3 regions of the Vogesella indigofera genome follow, and region 3 is predicted to be linked to each of the others. Evidence: predicted binding sites of a transcription regulator. Region 3 holds the regulator's gene; each other region holds the start of a gene.
What was found. The regulator FNR, encoded in region 3, switches genes on or off when oxygen is low (the NO sensors DNR and NnrR bind a similar motif). The targets are predictions, from matches to a motif close to TTGATNNNNATCAA.

Region 1 (5,403 bases), on a different contig from region 3:
GGCCAGCGCGCTGCAACGCGGCGAGCTGGTGCAGCTGACCGACATCCGCGTGCCGCACCTGTCGCCGCACTGGCTGGTCTGGCCGCAACGCGAGAGTGCCGCCGCCAAGCAGCAGGATTTCCGCCACTGGATCAATGCGGAAACCGCCGGCTATCTCGCGGCCTTGCAGCCGCCGCCGCTGCACGACATCGCCCCCGGCGGCTGAGCCTGGTCAGCGCGCCACGTACACCAGCGCGAACAGCACCACCCACACCAGATCGACCATGTGCCAGTAGGCGGCGGCGGTTTCCACGCCGTCGTGGTTGGCCGCATCGTAGGCGCCACGGCGGGCGTGGAGATACACCGCGGCCACGATCACCAGGCCGAGGATCACGTGCAGGAAGTGAAAGAAAGTCAGCGACAGGTAGAACATCCAGAAGTCGCTGCTGGACAGGGTGATGCCGGCGGCGAACTTGGTGGCGAACTCCCAGCCCTTGAGCAGCACAAAACCGCCGCCCAGCAGCAGCGTGGCCAGCAGGTAGCGGCGGCCGCTCGCCACAAGGTTGGCCGCAAAGGCGCGCACCGCCGCCGCCACCGTGGCGCTGCCGGCGATCAGCAGCAGGGTGTTCAGCAGCGCCGGCCACAGCAGCAGCTGTGCCTGGCCGGCGGCAAACAGCGCCGCGTCGCGCTGCCGCGCCACGCCGTAGACGGCAAAGAAGATGCCGAACACCGTCAGCTCGGCAAGGATGAAGAACCACATCGCCAGATCGCCGGGCACGCGTGGCGGGGCGGCAAGGCCGGGTGCGGCTGTGTTCATGGCAGGCTCCGTCGTGAAAAAGGCGCCCGCAAGGGGCGCCCGTGTTGCCGGATGCGGCGGGATCAGGCGCTGGCGCGCTCGTTGCCGCGGATAAAGAAGCTGACGATGTACAGCAGCAGGCCGATGAAGAACACCACACCGGACAGCTCGCGCAGCCAGTAGAAGAAGGCGATCTTGTCCTGGGTGGCCATGAACGACAGCGGGGTGTCGCCCATGCGCTGCATCCATACCTGCAGGATGCCGGCGGCGGTCAGGAACAGGGTGATGAACACCATCGCCACCGTCATCAGCCAGAACGACCACATCTCCACCACTTGCGCGGCATTGCTGTTGGCCTCGCGGCCACGCATCAGCGGCATGGTGTAGGAAATCATGGTCATCACCACCATGGCGTAGGCGCCGTAGAACGCCATGTGGCCGTGGCTGGCGGTGATCTGCGTGCCGTGGGTCAGGTAGTTGACCGGAGCCAGGGTGTGCAGGAAGCCCCACACGCCGGCGCCGAGGAAGGCCATCACGCCGGTGCCCAGTGCCCACAGTACCGCAGCCTTGTTCGGATGTTCGCGACGGCGCTTGTTGACCACGTTGAAGGCGAACAGCGTCATCATGAAGAACGGAATCGGTTCCAGCGCGGAGAATACCGAACCCCACACCTGCCAGTACGCCGGCGCGCCGATCCAGAAGTAGTGGTGACCGGTACCGATGATGCCGGAGATCAGCGTCATGGCGATGATCACGTACAGCCACTTCTCGATGATTTCGCGGTCAATACCGGTCACTTTCACCAGCACGAAGGCCAGCATCGCGCCCATGATCAGTTCCCACACCCCTTCCACCCACAGGTGCACCACCCACCACCAGAAGTACTTGTCCAGTACCAGGTTGTCCGGGTTGTAGAATGAGAACAGGAAGAAGATCGCCAGCCCCCACAGGCCCAGCATCATCACCATGCTGATGCTGGTCTTGCGGCCCTTGAGCACGGTCATGCTCAGGTTGAACAGGAAGGACAGCGCCACCAGCACGATGCCGATCTTGGTAATGGTCGGCTGTTCCAGGAACTCGCGGCCCATGGTCGGCAACAAGTCGTTGCCGGTGATCTTGGCCAGCGTGGCGTACGGCACCGCCAGATAGCCGACGATGGTCAGCGCCCCGGCGATCAGGAACACCCAGAAGGTGATGATGGCCAGTTTCGGACTGTGCAGCTCGCGTTCCGATTCTTCCGGAATCAGGAAGTAGCCGGCGCCCATGAAGCCGAACAGCAGCCACACGATCAGCAGGTTGGTGTGCACCATGCGTGCCACGTTGAACGGGATTTCCGGGAACAGGAAATCGCCGATCACGTACTGCAGGCCCATGATCAGGCCGAACAGGATCTGGCCGACAAACAGGCCGATCGCGGCGACAAAGTACGGCTTGGCCACCGCTTGCGAGCGGTACTTGAGCTGGACATTGGTGAGCGGGTCATTGGCCGCCGCCGAGACGCTGGCAGCGCGCGCGGTGGCCATTGCGGAGGAAGTCATCTGGTTCTCCTTGGATGATGAATTACCGGGATCGACAGGCATCAGCCTTCGATATTCGGCGGCCAGTTATTGGTATTGATTTCCGAGCTGTACTTGAGGAAGGCCACCAGGTCGTCGAGTTCGGCATCGTTGAGATGGAAGTTCGGCATCTGGCGACGTCCCGGCGCGCCGGTCGGCTGCGCCTTGATCCAGGCCTTGATGAATTCCGGGCCACGGCGCTGGTAGACGTTACCCAGCTCCGGCGCGAAATAGGCGCCCTCGCCCAGCAGCGTGTGACAGCCGATGCAGTTGTTGACCTCCCACAGCTTCTTGCCGCGGGCGACCTGCTCGGTCAGGTTGGCGCGGTTGTCGCGCTTGGGCAGCGCCTGCACCGTATCCAGTGTCAACGCCACGAACAGCAGGAAGAAAAACACCGCGCCACCGTAAAAGATGTTGCGCGCGGTCGATTTGGTAAAACTGGCGCTCATCGCGTCCTCCTTTTCTTGCGTCACCGGGAACCCGGCGTGTCAGGGCGAACTGTACGTTTCCACCCATCCAGATAGCATTGATGCGAATCAACGATTCCCGGGCGCCGCCGTTCCTACACTGGCGTCATCCCCTTAGCGGCCGCCGGCCAGACTGGAACAGCAATGAACGCCCCTGCCTCCTTCCCCCATCCCTACCCGCTGCGCCACGGCCAGGTCAGCCTGGTCGGCGCCGGCCCCGGCGATCCGGACCTGCTGACGCTGAAGGCGCTGCGCCGCCTCAACGAGGCCGACGTGGTGCTGTACGACCTGCTGGTGTCCGACGCGGTACTGGCGCTGGTCAACCGCCGCGCCGAGCAGATCTGCGTCGGCAAGCGCGCCAGCCGCCACACCCTGCCGCAACAGGACATCAACCAGCTGATCGTGACCAAGGCGCAACAAGGGCTGCGCGTGGTGCGGCTGAAAGGCGGCGACCCGTTCCTGTTCGGGCGCGGCGGCGAGGAGCTGGAAACGTTGGCCGCAGCCGGCATCGCCTGCGAGGTGATCCCCGGCATCAGCGCGGCGATGGGCGCGGCGGCGGCGGCCGGCATTCCGCTGACGCACCGCGACTACGCGCAGGGCGTCAGCTTCGTCACCGGCCATCGCCGCGACGGGCAGAGCACGCTGGAGTGGACCGGCCACACCGGCGCCGAGGAAACGCTGGTGGTGTACATGGGGCTGGGCGAGGCGGCCAATATCGCCGACCAGCTGCAAGCCGCCGGCCGCGCCGCCGCCACACCGGTGGCCATCATCGAGAACGCCACCACCGCGCAACAGCGGGTGCTGTGCTGCGAGCTGGCCAGCCTCGGTGCCTGTGTGCAGCAGCACTCGGTCAAACCCCCGGCCCTGCTGATCATCGGCGAGGTGGTACGACTGCAGGCCAGACTACAGGCGACGCTGGCTCAGGCGCTGGCCGGCTGAGCACCTGTTCACGGCCACGCGCGCTCACGCGAGACAAGGCAAAAACGGCCGGGAAGCGGCGTTTATCCAGAGATAAACAAGCATCCCGAAGCCGTTTTTAATGCCGTATTGCCACCATTGAGATCAAGTCGCGGCCGATCGTGAAAGTCTCTAAGACGGCAAGGCGCGGCGGGCGGTGCGATACTGCCGCGCCGCCGCGGCGAAATGCCATAGCAGCAGCGCCAACAGGCCGAGCAGCGCCAGCGCCAGCGGCCAGCCCAGCTGCGGCTGCCACACCCACAGCGCCGCCAGCGGCTGCAGCAGCAACAGTGCGAGCCAGCTGTGCCGCGCGGCGGTTTCCGGCACGAAGGCATGCAGCGCCGGGACGCGATGGCGTGGCGGCGCCGCATTCTTCAGGTGCAGCCACAGCAGGAAGGGCACGATGCGGTACAGCATGCCGACCACCAGCGTCAGCGCAAAACCACCGAGCATACACCACGCCAGCGCGCGCGCCAGCCACGGCGCACTGCCCTGCCACGCCAGCAGCGGCAGCAGTACCGCCAGCAAGGCCAACAGCGCAAACGCCAGCCACCAGTACGGCAGCAGCCACTCCTGCGGCCGCCGGCTGGCGCGCAGCAGGCGCAGGCTGAGTGCGGCAAACAGCGCCAGCGGCAGCCACGCCAGCGACCACCACGGCCACTGCGGTTGCCACAGCAGGCCAGCAGCGCCGGCCAGCAAGGCCAGCAGCCACAGCGTGGCGCCGTGGCGCTGCCACCAGCCGGGATAGGCCGGCGTCAGCAGGAACATCGGCGCGATCACCTGCGCCACCGCCATCACCAGCAGCAACACCCAGCCCTGCGCCGCCAGCCGGTGCAGCGGCAGCAGGCTCAGCAGCGGCCACGGCCGACCCCAGCCCAGCACCGCCAGCATCGACAGACCCAGCAGCAGGGTCAGCAGCAACAGGCCTAGCGCCAGGCGCAGGCCGCGGCTGCTGCCGTCCGCCGCCGGGCTGCGCCACAGCCCGTACAGCAGGCCCGACAGCGCGGCGGCCAGCAGCGCAAACAGCACGCTGGCCAGCTGCAGCCACGGCGGCGCCAGCGCCCGGTAAAAGCCCCAGCACAGGCTGGCGGTGGCCAGCTGCCACAGGCTCCACACCCCCAGCCGCCACCACGTTGGCCGCAAGCAGGGCACGCCGGACACCACCGCCACCATCTGCAGCAAGGCGCCCAGCATGGCGTTGCCGAGCACGCCCAGCGCCAGCAGGTGCAGCGGCAGCAGCAGGCTCAGCGATGGATAGTCGTTGTCGGTCAGCAGCAGGCTGGCCGCCAGCGGCAGCAGCCAGCACGCCGCCGCCAAAAAATAACGCACCGGCAGCGAAAGCGGCGGTGCGCGGTCAAAACTGGGCATGGCCTGCATCAGGGCAGCACCAGCTTCAGCACCACCCCGCTCATGTCCGGCAGCATTTCACTGTCAAAGCTGACCTTGCGCTGCTGTAGCAGCGGGATCAGCGGCCCGGGGAAGTGCGGCAGCACATAGGCCAGCTGCTGGCCGCTGCTGCCGTTGTCGACGTCGTCGAGGATGATTTCCATTGGTTCCGGCGGCACCAGGCCGCGCAAATCACGGGGTGACATGGCGTAGCTCCTGCAACAAGGAGGCGGCATCCGGAATCCGGCTGTCGCACATTGGG
Region 2 (5,403 bases), 250 kb from region 3:
TACCGCAAGGTGGCGGCGAAACTGGCCGCCTTCGCACCGCACGCGGTGCACATCGCCACCGAAGGCCCGCTGGGCCTCGCCGCGCAGCGCTGGTGCCGCCGCCACGGCCAGCCGTTCACCACCGCCTACCACACCCGTTTCCCGGAATACATCCACGCCCGCACCCGGCTGCCGCTGGCACTCAGCTACGCGTGGATGCGCCGCTTCCACAACCGCGCGCAGGCGGTGATGGCGCCGACGCCGGCCATCGTCGCCGACCTCAAGGCGCGCGGCTTTCACAACGTGGTGCTGTGGAGCCGCGGCGTCGACACCCGCCTGTTCAGCCCCGGCGAGCGCGAGCGGCTGGACACCGCGCAGCCGCGCTTTCTCTACATCGGCCGCGTGGCGGTAGAGAAGAACATCGAGGCCTTTCTCAAACTGGACTTGCCGGGCTCGAAATGGGTGGTCGGCGAGGGGCCGCAGCTGGCAGAACTGAAGGCGAAATACCCCGATGTCTACTTCGCCGGCGTGTTCCCGCAGCACGAGCTGGCGCGCTTCTACCGTGCCGGCGACGTGTTCGTGTTCCCCAGCCTGACCGACACCTTCGGCCTGGTGCTGCTGGAGGCGATGGCCTGCGGCACGCCGGTGGCCGCCTACCCGGTGGCCGGCCCGCTGGACGTGGTCGGCAGCAGCGGCGGCGGCGTGCTGCACGCCGACCTGCGCACCGCCTGCCTGCAGGCGCTGACGCTGGACCGCGACCAGGTGCGCCGCGTGGCCGAGGGCTACTCCTGGACGGCGGCGACGCGGCAGTTCGAATCCCACCTCTGTCCGCGTCCGCTGGGCGAGCAGGAAGGCATGGCCTTCACCACCGGCGGCGGGCGCTGAACGCGATGCCAAAACAGCTGCGGCCAACCTTGCCCAAGGTTGGCCGCATTGTTGTGCATCGTAAGAAAGTGTTCACGATCTCGCGAGCTAGAGCGAGACAAGGCGAAAACGGCTGAGGAAGCGGAGTTGACATGGGGTCAATGAGCATTCCGAAGCCGTTTTTAACGCGGTATCGCCGAAGCGCAGCAGATCGTGAACAGGTTCTAAGGATCAGGCCGGCGCGTGCGTCACCTTGTGCGCGCTGAGCTGGCTCAGCAGCACGCTGGCCACGATCAGCGCCGCGCCGCCGACCTTGCCGGCGCTCATCGCCTCGCCGGCCAGCCAGCCGATCAGCCCGCCCCACACCGGCTCCATCGCGTAGATGATGGTGGCGCGGGTGGCCGGCACCGTCTGCTGCGCCCAGTTCATCACGATCTGGATCAGCGCGGTGGCCGCGCCCAGCGCCAGCACGCTCACCAGCAGCAGCGGCTGCCACTGCGGCAGCGCCTCGCCGGCCAGCGGTGCCGTGGCCAGCGACAGCAGCGCCACCGTCGCCAGCTGCACCAGTGCCATGCGCCCGGCGTTGCAGCCGGCGGCAAAGCGGCTGAGCAGGCAGATTTCCAGCGCGATGGTGACGGTGGCGGCGATGGTCAGCCATTCGCCTAAGCCCAGCTTAATGCTGAGGCCATCGACCCCGGCCAGGAGCAGCAGGCCGGCAAACGCCAGCGCCACCCCCGCCCACGCCAGCCAGCCCGGGCGCTGGCGGAACAGTCCCCACTGCAGCAGCGGCACCAGCGGCACGTACAAGCCGGTGAGGAAGGCCGAGGTGCTGCTGGCGATATGGCCCAGCCCCAGCGTCTGCAGGTTGTAGCTGAAATACAGGATCACGCCGATGAAGACGCCGCCCAGCAGCTCGGTGCGGTTGATGCCGGCCAGCTGGCGGCGGCACAGCAGCAGCGCCAGCAAGGCGGCGACGGCAAAGCGCATGCCGACAAAGGCGAAGGCGCCGCTCCATTGCAGCGCGGTCTGTACCGCGAGGAAGGTGCCGCCCCAGATCAGGGTGACCCCAACCAGCGACAGGTCGGGCAGCAGGGAACGCGGCGGCTGGGCCGCGGGCAGGGCGATGGTGGACATGGGGATGGCTCGCGTGTAGGGTGGTGGCTCAGTTTTGTGCACTATACTGCACAACTCGTTTGATGAGCAATATATTGCACTTATGAGCGAACACATTCCCCTGCAAGTCTTCAGCCATGTCGCCCGCAACCTGCGCGAGGCACGCCAGCAGCGCGGCCTGAGCCAGGAAAAGCTGGCCGCCAGCGCCGAGGTCAGCCGCCGCATGCTGGTCAACATCGAAGCCGGCGCCAGCAATGTCAGCATCGCCACCCTCGACCGTCTCGCCAGCGCGCTGGGGCTGACTTTCTCCGAGCTGGTGCGTGCCCCCGGCAGTGACGCGCCGGTACGGGTGTGGCAGGGCGACAGCAGCGACAGCCACGCCACCCTGCTGCACAGCCTGGCGCTGGCCGGCTGCACGCTGGAACTGTGGCAGTGGCAGCTAGCGCCCGGCGACAGCTACCTGGCCGCGCCGGATCCGACCGGCTGCGGCGAGATCGTCGAGGTGCACAGCGGCACACTGCAACTGGCCTACGCCGGGCACGAGCGCACGCTGCAAGCGGGCGACACCGCCGGCTACGGCACCGAGCACGGCTACCGCTACCACAATCCGGGTAGCAGCCTGTTGCGCTTCCAGCGCAGCATCGTGATGCCGGCACCCGGCTGAGACTGCGGCCAACGTTGGCCGCCGTCAGCGCGGCAGCCGCCCGCCGCCACGGCATTTGATGATTTTGACATAAACGGATAGCATCAAATCCCTCGTCACTGTCCATCCGCGATCGGAGTCACCATGCGCCTGCTACTCGCCATCCTGCTGCCCTGGCTGCAATTCTTCACCATCAAGCGCCCGTTTGCCGGCCTGTTCTGCCTGCTGCTGCAGTGCACGCTGATCGGCTGGATCCCGGCGGCGATCTGGTCGGTGTACGCGCTCAGCCAGTACAAGACCGACCTCAAGATCAAACAGGCGCTGGCACAAGCACGCTAGCGCAGGCGCCGCGCGCCGCCTCCCGATGGCCAGCCCGGCAACGACCGGCTGGCCATTTTTCATGGCGCCACATCATGCCATAAGAATTTTTGCGTTCTTGATCCACATCAATCACTACCACATGCTGCGTCCATACAATGCGCCAAACACAAGATATTGGAAAAAACATGGACACACGCCCCAAACATCACGTGGATGCGGTCAGCAGCATCAACGAATACCTGTCCCGTGCCGACTGGCGGGTGCAGGCCAACGCCAACCAGGGCTACAGCCTGGGCGGCATGATCCTCAACATCGCCGGCAAGCTCACCGCCGAGTACTGGCTGAACGAAGTGTTCCCTGCGGAAGCCGCCAGCGCGCACCGCCACGGCGACCTGCACATCCACGACCTGGACATGCTGTCCGGCTACTGCGCCGGCTGGTCGCTACGCACCCTGCTGCAGCTGGGTTTTGCCGGCGTCGGCGGCAAGGTGGAATCGGCGCCGCCGCGGCACTTGTCCAGCGCCTGCGGCCAGATCGTCAACTTCCTTGGCACGCTGCAGAACGAATGGGCCGGCGCGCAGGCGTTCAGCTCCTTCGATACCTACCTCGCCCCGTTCGTGAAAAAGGACGCGCTGGACTACGCGCAGGTGAAGCAGGCGATCCAGGAGCTGATCTACAACCTGAACGTGCCCAGCCGCTGGGGCACGCAGACGCCGTTCACCAACCTGACCTTCGACTGGGTGTGCCCGGAAGACCTGCGCGAGCAGATCCCGGTGCTGGGCGGCGAGGAGATGCCGTTCCGCTACGGCGACTGCGCCCCAGAAATGGCGCTGATCAACCGCGCCTATATCGAGGTGATGCTGGCCGGCGACGCGCTGGGGCGGGCGTTTACCTTCCCGATCCCCACCTACAACATCACCAAGGATTTCGACTGGTACGGCGAGAACAGCGAGCTGTTGTTCGCGATGACCGCCAAGTACGGCCTGCCCTACTTCCAGAACTTCGTGAACTCCGAGCTGGAGCCGCACATGGTGCGCAGCATGTGCTGCCGCCTGCAGCTGGACCTGCGCGAGCTGATGAAGCGCGGCAACGGCCTGTTCGGCAGTGCCGAGCAGACCGGCTCGGTGGGGGTGGTCACCGTCAACTGCGCACGGCTGGGCCACCGTTTTGCCGGCGACGAAGCGGCGCTGCTGGCCGAGACCGACCGCCTGCTGGACCTGGGGCGCGAGGTGCTGGAAGCGCGCCGCCGCGTGGTGCAGCAGCACATCGACGGCGGGCTGTACCCGTACACCCGCCACTTCCTCGGCAGCCTGCGCAACCACTTCTCCACCCTGGGGGTGAACGGCATCAACGAGATGATCCGCAACTTCAGCGCCGACGCCCACGACATCACCAGCGACTGGGGCCATGCCTTCGCCTGCCGCTACCTGGACCACATCCGCGCGCGCATGGTGGAGTTCCAGCAGGCCACCGGCCACCTGTACAACCTGGAAGCCACGCCGGCGGAAGGCACCACTTACCGCTTCGCGCGCGAGGACAACAAGCGCTACCCCGGCATCCTGCAGGCCGGCACGCCGCAGCAGCCGTACTACACCAACTCTAGCCAGCTGCCGGTGGGCTTTACCGACGACCCGTTCGAGGCGCTGCTGCGCCAGGACGAACTGCAGCGCAAATACACCGGCGGCACCGTGCTGCACCTGTACATGAGCGAGGCGGTGAGCAGCGCCGACGCCTGCCGCCAGCTGGTGAAGCGCGCGCTGGAAAACTTCCGCCTGCCCTACATCACCATCACCCCGACCTTCTCGATCTGCCCGACGCACGGCTACCTGTCCGGGCGGCATGATTTCTGCCCGAAGTGCGACGCCGAGCTGATCGAGAAAAAATACCGCGCCGCCTGCTGCGACTGAGCCGGTCGCCCGGATAAGCCTCAGGCGTATCCGGAAGTGGCCACCCGTGTCCCCGGATGCACTGTCTGTTTCCCGGATGCGCCTCGCTTATCCGGGCTACGAAAAAAGTAATGCCCACCGCCGCCATGCGGCCAACCCTTGAAAGGAAACACCATGCACAACCAGCCAAGCATCGAACTGAAAGACGAAGAACGCACCCGCTGCGAGGTATGGACACGGGTGATGGGCTACCACCGCCCGGTGGCCTCGTTCAATACCGGCAAACAGGGCGAGTTCCATGAACGCTGCCACTTCGACGAACAGCGCGTCGGCTGAGCGCGCCCGCATCGGCGGCTGGCAGCCGTTCTCCGCCTGCGACTGGCCGGGCCGGCTCGCCGCGGTGGTATTCCTCGCCGGCTGCCCATGGCGCTGCGGCTACTGCCACAATCCCGGCTTGCTGCAGCGCCGCCACGGTCAGACCAGTTGGCCGCAGCTGCGCGCGCAATTGCAGGCACGGCACGGTCTGCTGGACGGGGTGGTGTTTTCCGGTGGCGAGCCGCTGTCCGAGCCGGCCTTGCCGGCGCTGCTGGCCGAGGT
Region 3 (5,403 bases):
CCATCATCGGCAACTACGCCTACGCCGAAGGCAACGTCGAGTTCATCAAGAACAACAAGACGGTGATCTTCGTGTTCCGTCTGGCGGTACTGGGCATGGTGGTATTCGGCTGCCTGGGCAGCTCGATGCTGGTCTGGGACATGGCCGACCTGGCGATGGGGGTGATGGCGCTGATCAACCTGTTCGCCATCGTGATGCTGTCCAAGTACGTGTTCGTGCTGCTGAAGGACTACCAGCAGCAGCTGAAGGCCGGCGTGAAGCAGCCGGTGTTCGACGTGAAGCAGTATCCGGAAATCGAAGCCAAGATCCACAAGGACGTGTGGTAAGCCTTGCGGCCAACCCTGTTCCGAGCAAGCCCGCGAAAGCGGGCTTTTTTGCGCCCGGCCATGGCGCCGGGCCGGCGGAGCGAGCGCTAGCTGATCCCTGCGTAGCAGAGCGCACCGCCACCCTCGCCCACGCGCCGCCGTGGCCGGCATAAAGAAAAAGGTTGGCCGCATCGCTGTGGCCAACCTGTGTGCCTGCCATCACGCCACCGGGGCGGCGAGGGTCAGATGGTTTTCGAATAGCGCGCGTGCGTGTCGCGTTCGCGCAGATGGCGGTCGAACACCATCGCGATATTGCGGATCAGGAAGCGGCCCTTCGGCTCCACCATCAGGAAGTCGCCGTCGAAATGCAGCAGGCCCATCTGCTGGAATTCGCGGATCTTCGGCAGCTCGTCGGCGAAGTACTCGGCGAAATTGATGGCGAAGGTCTGCTCGATCGCCTCCACCGACAGCGAGAAGCGGCACATCAGCGCCTGGATCACGCTGCGGCGCAGGATGTCGTCCTGGGTCAGCGTCATGCCGCGCATCACCGGCAGGTGGCCGGCGTCCAGCGCCGCGTAGTAGGCGTCGATGTCCTTTTCATTCTGGCTGTAACAGGGGCCGACCTTGCCGATCGATGACACGCCAAAGCCGATCATGTCGCAGTCGGCGTGGGTGGAATAGCCCTGGAAGTTGCGCTGCAGGCGGCCCTGTTCCAGCGCGCGGGTCAGCTCGTCACCGGGCTTGGCGAAGTGGTCCATGCCGATGAACACATAGCCGGCGTCGCTCAGCTGCTGCACCGAGTTCTGCAGGATGTCGAGCTTGGTGGCGCTGGACGGCAGGTCGGCCTCGTTGATGCGGCGCTGCGGCTTGAATACGGTCGGCAGGTGCGCGTAGTTGTACAGCGCGATGCGGTCCGGCGCCATCGCGATCACCTTGTTGACGGTGCTTTCCAGCGAGTGCGCGGTCTGCAGCGGCAGGCCGTAGATCAGGTCCACGCTCACCGACTTGAAGCCGGCCTCGCGCGCGGCGTCGATCACCAGCCGGGTTTCTTCCTCGCTCTGGATGCGGTTCACCGCCTGCTGCACCGCCGGATCGAAATCCTGGATGCCGACGCTCATGCGGTTGAAACCGAGCCGACCCAGATGCAGCACCGTGTCGCGGCCAACCTTGCGCGGGTCGATCTCAATGGAGAACTCGCCTTCCGGCAGCAGTTCGAAGTAGCGGTTGATGACGCCCATCACCCGGTCCAGCTGTGCATCGGACAGGAAGGTCGGCGTGCCGCCGCCGAAATGCAGCTGGATCACCTTCTCGCGACAGCCGAGTTTTTCCGCCACCAACGCGATTTCCTTTTCCAGGTAGTCGAGGTAGGCGTCGGCGCGGCTCTTGTCCTTGGTGATGATCTTGTTGCAGCCGCAGTAGTAGCAGATGGTGTTGCAGAACGGGATGTGCACGTACAGCGAAATGCCGCGATGGTTTGCCCCAATGGTGCGCTGCGCCAGGCAATGCTCATAATCACTCACCCCAAAACCGGCGTGAAAACGATCGGCAGTCGGATAGGAGGTGTAACGCGGACCGGACCCTTCCAGTGTTTCGATCAGGGTCCGGTCGAAAACACATTGGGTCGGGATAAATGCAGAATGAGCAGTCATCATATATTTTGATTGGAAATCTGGTGGGGGACTGGTAAATTTGCGCAATTACGCCTTGATCTGCATTGACGCTCATCAAGCAAGCTCATCTGTCCCTGGAAATCGACTCTCGGTATGAACGATCTGTCCTCCCCCCTGCATTCGCTGAAAGTCACTTGTTCCAACTGCAGCCTGCGTGAATTGTGCCTGCCGGTGGGGCTGAACCGTGACGAGATGGCCCAGCTGGATGCCGTTATCCGTCAGAGCCGCCGTTTCAAGCGCGGTGAGTACCTGTTCCGCAGCGGAGAAGGCTTCCGTTCTTTATACGCGGTGCGCACCGGTTATTTCAAGACCTGCGTTTCCAGCCAGGACGGCCGCGAACAGGTCACCGGTTTCCACATGTCCGGCGAACTGATGGGGCTGGACGGCATTTCCTCCAACACCCACGGTTGCGACGCCATCGCGCTGGAGGACAGCGAGGTGTGCGAGCTGCCATTCAGCCGCATGGAAAGCCTGGGACGCGACATCCCCAGCCTGCAACACCACTTCTTCCGCCTGATGAGCCGCGAGATCGTGCGCGACCAGTCGGTGATGCTGCTGCTGGGCAACATGAAGGCGGAAGAACGCCTCGCCGCCTTCCTGCTCAACCTGTCGCAGCGCTTGGCCAGCCGCGGCTTTGCCGCCAACGATTTCATCCTGCGCATGAGCCGCGAGGAAATCGGCAGCTTCCTCGGCCTGAAACTGGAAACCGTCAGCCGCACGCTGTCAAAATTCCAGCAGCAGGGCTGGATCCTGGTCGATCACAAGCACATCCAGCTGGTGCGGCCGGAAGAGCTGAAGGCCCTGGTGGCCGGCTGCTCGCAGGCCAACAGCGCCGGCTAAGCCCATACATACCATCGCGCCGCCCGCCGGCGCGCTGCAAAAAAAAAGCCCGGATCAGTCGATCCGGGCTTTTTGCATCGTGCGTTGCGGGGTCAGCCGGCCTGCCAGCCTCCACCCAGTGCCGCGTACAGCGACACCACCGCCGACAGCCGCGCCAGGCGGGCGCTGGACAGTGCCTGCTCCACCTGGAACACGCCGCGCTCGGCATCGAGCACGTCCAGATAGCTGGAGTAGCCGTTGTCGTAGCGCAGCCGCGCCAGGCGCAGCGCCTCGCGCAGTGCCGCCAGTTGCTGTAGCTGCGCCTGTTCGGTGGCACGCGTGGTGCTGACCGCCGACATCGCGTCCAGGGTATCGGCAAACGCCTGCTGCACCGTCTTCTCGTACACCGCCAGCGCCTGCTTCTGGCGCGCGTTGGCGGCATCGACACCGGCGGCGATACGGCCGGCGTTGAAGATCGGCGCGGTCAGGTTGGCCGCAAAGTTCCAGGTCTGCGCCGGGCCGCTGAACAGGTCGACCAGCGCGGTGCTGGCGCTGCCGATGCCTGCCGACAGGCTGATGCTCGGGAAGTAGGCGGCGCGGGCGACGCCGATGCGGGCGTTGGCCGCGATCAGGCTGGCTTCCGCCGCCGCCACGTCGGCACGGCGCAGCAGCAGGTCGGACGGCAGACCTGACGGGATCTGCTCCGGCTCGGCCAGCGCCGACAAGGCCTTGCCGCGGCCAAGGTTGGCCGCAATGTCACGCGGCGAACGGCCCAGCAGCACTGCCAGCGCGTGTTCGGTCTGCGTCACCGCCTGTGCCAGCTGCGGCACGGTGGCACGCGCACTGGCGGCCTCGGCCTCGGCCTGGCGCAGCTCCAGTTCGGAGGTCATGCCGCCGTTGAAGCGTTTCTGGCGCAGCTGCAGCGATTGCTCGCGGCTTTGCAGCGTGGCACGGGCGCTGGCGAGCTGGGCATCGTAGCTGGCGAGCTGGAAGTAGCTCTTGGCCACCTGGCTGCCCAGCGACAGCCGCAACGCGGCCAGCGAGCGCTCGCTGGCGCTGACGTCGGCCAGCGCCGCTTCGCGTTCACGGCGCAGCTTGCCCCACAGGTCCAGCTCCCAGCTGGCGGTCAGCCCGGCCTGGCGGCTGTCGAGCAGCGCCCCGCCGCCACTGCTGTAGGCCGAGATCTGGCTGCGGCCGCTGCCGGCGCTGGCGCTGACCTGCGGCAGCAGGCCGGCACGCGCCACACCAGCGGCGGCGGCGGCTTCTTCCACCCGCCCCGCGGCCTGCACCAGATCACGGTTGTAGCGCAGCGATTCGTCTATCATCGCGTCCAGCACCGGATCCTCGAAACTGCGCCACCAGTCGCTGGCAACCGGCGCCACGTTGGCCGCAGCCTGCGGCATTTCCAGCTGCGGACGCTGGTAGTCGGGGCCGACCGCGCACGCCGACAGCGCGGCGGCGACCATGATTGGCAACAGCGCTTGCTTAAGCATCATGCTGTTCTCCTTGTGGCGCCGGCTTGCGCTGACTCCACTGCATAATCAGTTTGAAAAACAGGGGGATGAACAGTGCCGCGATGAAGGTTGCGGCCAACATGCCCCCGATCACGCCGGTACCGATCGAGTGACGGCTGGCGGAGCCGGCGCCGCTGGAAATCGCCAGCGGCACGCAACCGAGGATGAAGGCCAGCGAGGTCATCACGATAGGGCGGAAACGCAGCTTGGCCGCCTCCACCGCCGCCTCGGTCAGCGAACGCCCCTCTTCCATCTTCAGCACCGCGAACTCGACGATCAGGATCGCGTTCTTCGCCGCCAGGCCGATCAGCGTCACCAGTGCCACCTGGAAGTAGATGTCGTTCTCCAGCCCGCGCAGCCAGTTGGCCACCAGCGCGCCGAATACCGCGAACGGCACCGCGGTCAGCACCGCGATCGGCAGCGTCCAGCGCTCGTACTGTGCCGCCAGGATCAGGAACACCATCACCAGCGCGATCACGAACACCGTCGACGAGGCACCGCCGGTGGATTTCTCCTGGAAGGCGGAGCCGGTCCACGCCAGGGTGTAGCCATCCGGCAGGGTTTCCTTCGCCAGCTGTTCCATCACCGCCAGCGCTTCGCCGGAGCTGTAGCCCGGTGCCGGGCCGCCGACCAGCTTGGCCGACGGGAAGGCGTTGTAGCGCTCGACGATTTCCGGGCCGGTGGCCTGTTCCACCGTCACCAGGCTGGACAGCGGAATCATCTGTCCGTTCTGCGCACGCACGAACACGGTACGCAGGTTGTCGACGCTCTTGCGGAACTCGGCCTCCGACTGCAGCTGCACGGTGAAGATGCGGCCGAATTTGTTGAAGTCGTTGACGTACAGCGCGCCGAAGGTGCTCTGCATGGTGTCGAACACGTCGTCGATCGGCACGCCCAGCGCCTTGGCCTTTTCACGGTCCAGCTGCACGTTGACCTGTGGCACGTTGGCGGAGAAGGTGCTCTGTACGCCGGCCAGTTCCGGCCGTTTTGCCGCCGCCATCATCAGCGCCTGCGCCTGGGCCGCCAGCTCGCCGGCCGAGGCACCGGCACGGTTCTGCACGTAGGCCTCGAAGCCGCCGGTGGAGGACATGCCGG

Region 1: a site for FNR is predicted at 2,858-2,871, ahead of cobA (uroporphyrinogen-III C-methyltransferase). Genes of this name have one in related genera too.
Region 2: a site for FNR is predicted at 3,036-3,049, ahead of PQU89_RS07955 (ribonucleoside triphosphate reductase). Genes of this name have one in related genera too.

What each region holds. Positions count from the first base shown of each region.
Region 1 is NZ_JAQQLA010000005.1:106,417-111,819, reverse strand. Features, by position in the region: gene PQU89_RS11115 (LysR substrate-binding domain-containing protein) at 1-205, shown strand, start outside; gene PQU89_RS11110 (cytochrome c oxidase subunit 3) at 212-796, opposite strand; gene PQU89_RS11105 (cbb3-type cytochrome c oxidase subunit I) at 859-2,313, opposite strand; gene PQU89_RS11100 (c-type cytochrome) at 2,355-2,780, opposite strand; gene cobA (uroporphyrinogen-III C-methyltransferase) at 2,943-3,737, shown strand; gene PQU89_RS11090 (hypothetical protein) at 3,888-5,123, opposite strand; gene PQU89_RS11085 (DUF2249 domain-containing protein) at 5,132-5,347, opposite strand; gene PQU89_RS11080 (hemerythrin domain-containing protein) at 5,334-5,403, opposite strand, start outside.
Region 2 is NZ_JAQQLA010000004.1:472,965-478,367, forward strand. Features, by position in the region: gene PQU89_RS07935 (glycosyltransferase family 4 protein) at 1-864, shown strand, start outside; gene PQU89_RS07940 (DMT family transporter) at 1,075-1,977, opposite strand; gene PQU89_RS07945 (helix-turn-helix domain-containing protein) at 2,060-2,620, shown strand; gene PQU89_RS07950 (YqaE/Pmp3 family membrane protein) at 2,744-2,938, shown strand; gene PQU89_RS07955 (ribonucleoside triphosphate reductase) at 3,106-4,827, shown strand; gene nrdD (anaerobic ribonucleoside-triphosphate reductase) at 4,981-5,142, shown strand; gene PQU89_RS07965 (anaerobic ribonucleoside-triphosphate reductase activating protein) at 5,105-5,403, shown strand, end outside.
Region 3 is NZ_JAQQLA010000004.1:221,870-227,272, forward strand. Features, by position in the region: gene PQU89_RS06765 (alanine/glycine:cation symporter family protein) at 1-326, shown strand, start outside; gene hemN (oxygen-independent coproporphyrinogen III oxidase) at 548-1,957, opposite strand; gene fnr (fumarate/nitrate reduction transcriptional regulator Fnr) at 2,069-2,815, shown strand; gene PQU89_RS06780 (efflux transporter outer membrane subunit) at 2,908-4,290, opposite strand; gene PQU89_RS06785 (efflux RND transporter permease subunit) at 4,280-5,403, opposite strand, start outside.